Catalinimonas alkaloidigena: one gene and its partner. The protein of the gene in region 1 interacts with the protein of each later gene in a pairwise test. Links are inferred from orthologs where the notes say so. Each region holds a gene or a part of one and is shown in the gene's direction. Other genes may lie near its edges.

Evidence for each region.
Region 2: the proteins of gyrB (region 1) and gyrA interact in binary tests that used the Escherichia coli proteins (3 or more experiments, as listed by UniProt). The link is inferred for Catalinimonas alkaloidigena from one-to-one orthologs.

What each region holds. Positions count from the first base shown.
Region 1 is NZ_JAQFIL010000001.1:87,186-90,827, forward strand. Bases 2-2,930 are described here. They hold gyrB (DNA topoisomerase (ATP-hydrolyzing) subunit B), read left to right. Parts: upstream 2-436; coding sequence 437-2,425; downstream 2,426-2,930. Other genes in these bases: OKW21_RS00385 (CoA-binding protein), read left to right, coding at 2-291; ppk1 (polyphosphate kinase 1), read left to right, coding at 2,700-2,930. Outside these bases: more of OKW21_RS00385, read left to right, coding at 1-1; more of ppk1, read left to right, coding at 2,931-3,642. UniProt on the Escherichia coli protein: DNA gyrase negatively supercoils closed circular double-stranded DNA in an ATP-dependent manner to maintain chromosomes in an underwound state.
Region 2 is NZ_JAQFIL010000001.1:2,851,549-2,855,374, forward strand. Bases 277-3,389 are described here. They hold gyrA (DNA gyrase subunit A), read left to right. Parts: upstream 277-643; coding sequence 644-3,136; downstream 3,137-3,389. Other genes in these bases: OKW21_RS11650 (hypothetical protein), read left to right, coding at 277-464; OKW21_RS11660 (tetratricopeptide repeat protein), read left to right, coding at 3,191-3,389. Outside these bases: more of OKW21_RS11650, read left to right, coding at 1-276; more of OKW21_RS11660, read left to right, coding at 3,390-3,826. UniProt on the Escherichia coli protein: A type II topoisomerase that negatively supercoils closed circular double-stranded (ds) DNA in an ATP-dependent manner to maintain chromosomes in an underwound state.

The sequences.
Region 1 (3,642 bases):
CGGTTTGGACATGAGTTTATTCCCCTAAGCATCAAACGGGGTAGCGTGGCCGGAGAAGAAATTATGAATCTTAAAGAAAAACCCCCTATCTCTGAAGTGGATACGCTAAGCTTGTATATCGGCCCTCAGCATCATGATGAGTGGATGGACTATTGGCTTAGTCTCTCGCCAAAGCGTATTATCTTTAACCCCGGCACGGAAAACCTTGAATTTATGGAAAAAGCCAAAGCGGAAGGAATAGAAGTGGTTAGCGGATGTACACTGGTGATGCTACAGAGCGGAATTTATTAAATTTTCTTTTCTGTTGATAAACAGTAAGTTATGGGTAATACACGATTGGCAAAATTTTTATGTTATTGCCCTGGGCTAATGCATAAAAAAGCATGCGAAATCCGTTAAAAAATTGTATTTTTGCACATTAAGGACTTACAAACATATGGACGAACTGAAGGATTCTAATATCAAAACTGACTCACTAGCAAAAACGAGGGAAGGCGAATATTCCGCCAACAATATTCAGGTGCTGGAAGGCCTGGAGGCTGTTAGGAAAAGGCCTGCGATGTACATTGGAGATGTTAATGTCAAAGGACTACACCATATGGTGTATGAGGTGGTGGATAACTCCATTGATGAGGCCCTTGCCGGCTACTGTGATAGAATAGATGTCACTATACATGAAGATAATTCTATTTCCGTAACAGATAACGGTAGAGGTATTCCTACCGATATCCACACCAAAGAGAATCGTTCTGCACTGGAAGTGGTAATGACCGTACTCCATGCCGGAGGTAAATTTGACAAAAATACCTATAAGGTTTCCGGAGGATTGCATGGTGTAGGGGTTTCCTGTGTAAACGCTCTCTCTGAGAATCTGAATGCCACTGTACACCGTAATGGTAAAATCTTTGAGCAAGAGTATTCAAGAGGAGTGCCTCTTTACCCAGTCCGGGAGATAGGTGCTACTGATAAAAATGGTACTATAGTTCGCTTTAAGCCTGATTCTGAAATTTTTCAGGTCAGAGAATATAAGTACGAGACCATTGCTTCACGCCTACGCGAACTGGCTTTTCTGAATGCCGGAATCCGTATCGGTTTGACAGACCTGCGTGACCTGGACGAAGATGGAAAGCCCGCAAGCGAAGAGTTTCATTTTGAGGGGGGATTGGTAGAATTTGTCAGCTACCTGGATAACAATCGTGAAAAACTGATTCCTGAGCCTATCTACATTGATAGTGAAAAAGGGGAGGTGCCGGTACAGGTAGCTTTGACCTATAACACTTCTTTTACCGAGAACGTGGTTTCTTATGTAAATAACATTAACACCATTGAAGGAGGTACCCACGTCTCTGGTTTTCGCAGAGCACTTACCCGCACGCTTAAATCTTATGCCGACCGTTCCGGCTTGCTGGACAAAGTAAAAATTGATATCAGTGGAGATGACTTCCGTGAAGGTTTGACAGCTGTCATCTCGGTAAAAGTAGCCGAGCCTCAGTTTGAAGGGCAGACCAAAACCAAATTGGGTAATTCTGACGTAATGGGCGCAGTAGAAACCTGTCTGGGAGAAGCCCTGTACACTTTCCTGGAAGAACATCCCAAAGAAGCCAGAGCGATCATCAACAAAGTGATTTTGGCTGCTCAGGCCCGCCATGCGGCACGCAAGGCTCGTGAGATGGTACAGCGTAAAAACGTGCTCACCGGTACAGGCCTGCCTGGTAAGCTTGCCGACTGCTCAGACACTGACCCCAGCTACTGTGAACTTTACCTGGTGGAGGGTGACTCGGCCGGAGGAAGTGCCAAGCAAGGTCGTGACCGTAAGTTTCAGGCAATTCTGCCGCTGAGAGGTAAGATCCTTAATGTGGAGAAAGCCCAGGAGCACAAAATTTATGATAATGAGGAGATCAAAAATATCCTCACTGCCTTAGGGGTAAGCTTTGGTACTGAAGATGATGATAAGGCACTGAATACTGAAAAGCTGCGCTACCACAAGATTGTGATCATGACCGATGCCGATGTGGATGGTAGCCATATTCGTACACTGATTCTTACTTTTTTCTTCCGTTACATGAGAGAACTGATCGAGAGCGGCTACGTATATATCGCACTGCCACCACTTTATCTGATCAAGAAAGGGAAGGAAGAGCATTACTGCTGGACAGAAGAAGAGCGGGAAAGAATAGTGAAAGAACTGGCTGGCGATGGGAAAATAGAGAATGTAGGCGTACAACGCTACAAAGGTTTGGGAGAAATGAACCCCGAACAGCTCTGGGAGACTACCATGAACCCTGAATCTCGTAGCCTTAAGCAGGTGACTATTGATTCTGCTGCCGAGGCAGATCACCTCTTCTCTATGCTGATGGGTGATGATGTAGCCCCTCGTCGGGAATTTATTGAGAAAAACGCTAAATACGCGAATGTAGATATCTAACCCAGCCTACTTTCGTCTTTTTTAGCATAAATATTTTTTGCAAAAAACCGTCCTGAAAATTAGTTCTACTAACCTAGAAAAAGCGTTTTGCTTTTTTTAGTAACATTGCTAACAAAATGCTGGGGCGGTTTTTTTATGCGTTTCAGTCTGTACATTGTGAGGCACATTTTAGTAGTAAAACTGGATGAATGAGTAGAACATTTTTTCGTATTTCATCATTAGAATAATTAAGTTGAGATTTATTAAGCAAAGCCTTATAACCTTTATACACTGGATGTTAGTCAAAGACAGAGTACAATCTTCAATAGCCACAAGTAATTACATAAGCCGTGATCTGAGTTGGATGCAGTTTAACTACCGAGTGCTGGAACAGGCCAAAAAATCCAACCGTAATATTTTCGAGAAGCTTAAGTTCATGGCCATCACCTCCTCTAACCTTGATGAGTTTTTTATGATCAGGCTGGGTAGCTTATACAATTACCTGGACTACGGAAAAGAGAGAATAGACTACTCAGGCCTCCGGGAAAGACCTTTCCGTAAAAAGCTACTGAAAGAAGCGCACCAATTTTTCAAGGAGCAGAATAATTACTATCTGGAAAAACTGGTGCCGGAATTTAAGAAACAGCATTTCCGGATTGTCAAAAATATCAAAGCGCTGGAAGCAAATGAGCAAAAAAAGATTTCCGATTATTTCAACCGGACGATTTATCCTATGCTCACGCCGATGGTGTATGACAGCTATCATGCCTTCCCTACGCTGATGAATAAGATACTTATCTTTGGAGTAGTGACACGCAATCCGCAGGAAAAGAAAGATCAGAAGAAGCTTTCCTTCGTACAGATTCCGCAGAACCTGCCTCGCTTTTATGAAATTGACAGGGGGGATGAATTATTATTTGTCCCCATTGAAGAGGCGATCCGTGAGCATATAGACCTGCTTTTCAGAAACATAGAGATGGTATCCGTCAGTCTGTTTCGTATTACGCGTAATGGCGATTTTACCCTGGATGAGAGTGACGATATTGAAGCCAACTTTATTGAAGAAGTAAGGCGAAAACTGAAAACCAGGAAAACAGGAAGGGTAGTAAGGGTAGAGGTAGAAGAAGGGTATAGCCACTGGATGATGAGGCTGCTGGTTAACCGCTGGAATATAGATAAAGATAATATATTTGAGGTGCCTAAAGGCGGGCTGATTGATTACACAGTGCTCTTTGAAG
Region 2 (3,826 bases), 2.8 Mb from region 1 along the record:
ATTTGGCTTTGGGCGTAGATATTCGTGCTGGTAAAATTAATCGAGGAAGTGGATTTGATGATTATAATATTCAATCTAATCCTTTTTTCAATATAGGAGTAAGCTTTGAAAAAGTATATTCCGAATATTTCAGACTATACCTAAGACCTTCTTACGAGTTCAAAAGTTATCAGATAAGTCTGCCAGCAACCGCAGCCCAACCGGATCTAACCATTACTGACAATGCCTTTCAGCTCACCTTGGGGATAAGCATTAACTATCCTGACATTCCAAGATCACCTATTCCTAATGACAAAACTCAAATGAAGCATTATGTCTCTGATTCTCAAGGAAATAGAATACTAGTAAGAGGTCAGCCATTTTGGAGAAAGCAGGATCCAAAAATAGGAGAGTTATATCCGGAACTACAAAAAAGTAAAAGAAAAAGAAGTATACGCCTCCCATTCTTTAACAAAAAGAAATAAAATTGGATGATTCTTATCAATTTATCCTTTTCCTGCGCTTTCATTCTAGTTTATTAGCACATAAAGGCTATGTGTATTGAACATTTTTTGGTAAATTGCGCTCTTATAATGAGGGCGATTTTTACAAATTTACAAGTAAAGTACCTTTCTAATTAAGAAATAAGAGTTTTAATCCGATTATGGCAGAAGGCGCTAATGAAAATATCATCCCTATTAATATAGAGGATGAAATGCGAGGAGCTTACATTGATTATTCAATGTCTGTAATTATTTCCCGAGCATTACCAGATGTAAGAGATGGACTTAAACCTGTACACCGCCGTGTTCTTTATGGTATGCTTGATTTAGGTCTTACACACACCAAGTCCCACAAAAAATCCGCAAGAATTGTAGGAGAGGTGTTAGGAAAGTATCACCCTCATGGTGACTCTTCAGTGTATGACTCTATGGTTCGTATGGCTCAGCACTGGTCCATGCGCTATATGCTGGTAGATGGGCAGGGAAATTTTGGTTCTGTAGATGGCGATTCACCAGCCGCCATGCGATATACCGAGGCACGACTCAGGAGGTTGGCTGAGGAACTACTTGCCGATATAAATAAAGATACCATTGACTTCCAGGGTAACTTTGACGACTCACTGACTGAACCTGTGTGTCTGCCGTCAAAGTTGCCGAATATCCTGGTGAATGGAACTTCAGGAATTGCAGTAGGTATGGCTACCAATATGGCGCCTCACAATTTAACTGAAGTTATAGAAGGTATTAAGAAATACATTGATAATGAAGAAGTTAGCATCGAAGAGCTCATGCAGTCCATTACCGCTCCTGACTTTCCCACGGGTGGTATCATTTATGGATATCAGGGAGTTAAAAGCGCTTTTGAGACAGGTAGAGGAAGAATAGTATTACGTGCTAAAGCTGACATAGAAGAAACAAAAACTGGCAAGTCTCAAATCATTGTAACTGAAATTCCTTATCAGGTCAATAAGGCCTCAATGATAGAAAAGACAGCTGCTTTTGTCAATGAAAAGCGTATTGAAGGAATTTCGGATATACGTGATGAATCAGATAGAAACGGGATGCGGATTGTCTATGATCTGAAAAAAGATGCTGTTCCCAACGTAGTGCTTAATAACCTTTATAAATATACCCAGCTACAATCTTCTTTTGGCGTAAATAATGTTGCGCTTGTAAAAGGCAGGCCACAGACGCTTAACCTCAAGCAAATAATTACGCATTTTGTGGATCATCGCCACAATGTAGTAGTACGCAGAACACAGTATGAGCTGAATGAGGCAGAAAAAAGACTTCACCTTTTAGAGGGCTACCTTATTGCACTGGATAATATTGATAGGGTTATTGAAATCATCAGATCATCACAAGACCCTGAAACTGCCCGCAACAGCCTGATGGAGTCCTTTGAACTGACTGAAATTCAGGCGAGAGCCATCCTGGATATGCGACTTCAGCGTCTTACAGGTCTGGAAAGAGATAAAATCCAGAAAGAATATGAGGAAGTACAAAAGCAGGTAGAATATTTGCGCCAGATTTTAGCGGAAAGAGATCTTCGTATGCAAATCATCAAAGATGAGCTTGATGAGCTTAAAGATAAGTATGGAGACGAGAGACGTACAGAAATAGTCCATAGTGCTGAAGATCTAAGTACTGAAGACATGATCCCTAATGAGGAGATGTTAATTACGATCTCTCATAATGGCTATTTTAAGCGGACTAATCTCGGCGAATACCGTACGCAGGGTAGAGGAGGAGTAGGCTCAAGGGGTGCTTCTGCAAAAGACGGCGATTTCACCGAGCACTTGTTCATTGCTCATACACATAACTATCTTCTGATTTTTACTGAATTAGGAAAAGTTTTCTGGATTAAAGTCTATGAAATTCCTGAAGGCAGTAAAACTGCCAAAGGCAGAGCCATACAAAACTTGATTAATATAACTCCTGATGATTCTGTTAGAGCAGTTATAAATGTTTCTAATTTAGATGATGCAGATTATATCAATAATTCATTTCTAGTGATGTCAACTAAGAATGGCATGATTAAGAAAACATCTTTAGAAGCATATTCAAGACCTAGAGTAAATGGTATCAATGCTATCACTATCAATGAGGGTGACCGTTTGTTAAACGTAGCGCTTACCAATGGTAAATCAGAAGTCATACTCGCTGTAAAGTCTGGAAGAGCTATTAGGTTTAACGAAAGTGAAGTAAGATCAATGGGACGTACTGCTGCTGGTGTCAGAGGCATTGCCTTAGATGATGATCAGGATGAAGTAGTGGGAATGGTTTGTGTAAATGATCTAGATAAGCATTTGTTAGTAGTATCTGAAAATGGTTTTGGCAAGCGGTCTTTATTGGAAGAATACCGCATTACTAAAAGAGGAGGCAAAGGTGTCAAAACCATGAACATTACTTCTAAGACTGGAACTTTAGTGTCCATTGCCGAAGTTACGGATGAAAATGATTTAATGCTGATCAACAGGTCTGGCATTATGATACGTTTATCTGTTTCTGAGTTAAGAGTGATGGGACGAGCTACACAGGGAGTAAAACTGATCAGGCTTAATAAAGACGACATCATTACTTCAGTAGCCAAAGTTGATAAGCTTCCGGATGATATTGAAGAAGATAATTCAGAAGAAGAAGAAACTAAATAACTATAAATTTTAATTACCTTTTGTAACAAAAGTTGTCACCTATACTGCACAATTATGAAAAAGTACACTTTAAGTTTAATTCTTTGTTTGGCTGTAGTTGTTACATCATTCGGCCAAAATAAAAATGTCAGAAAAGCTGAACGAGCTTTGGAAGACCAGGAGCTAGCTGAGGCGAAAACCTTAATTGACCCTACTATCACTGATGAGCAGACCAAAGATGATGGAAAAACATGGTATATCTATGGTCAGGTTTATCAGGCAATAGCCGAAGATTCCACCAATTCTGTACAAGCCGATGAGCCTTATCAGACTGCACTTGATGCATATCGTAAAGCCAAAGAGCTAGAAGATGAGGGATCAGTTCATTATACTTTTGCGGATCAAAAAATTCAGGAAGTTTGGGCTAAGAATATCAACGCTGGAGCTGAAAAGTATCAGGAACAGGATTTTGAAAGCGCTATACGTAATTTTGATATTGCGAAAATGGCTATGCCTGAAGATACTACTGCTTATATCTATGGTGGCATTTCTGCCCAGCAATCGGGTAACCTTGACATTGCAGCCGAAAATTATGCTTATCTCGTGGATGAGTTAGATTATAAAAGCGAAGACTTTTATAACAGCCTTATTTACATCTATCTGGTTGAGAAAAAAGATAATGACAAAGCGGTTGAATATTTGAGAAAAGCT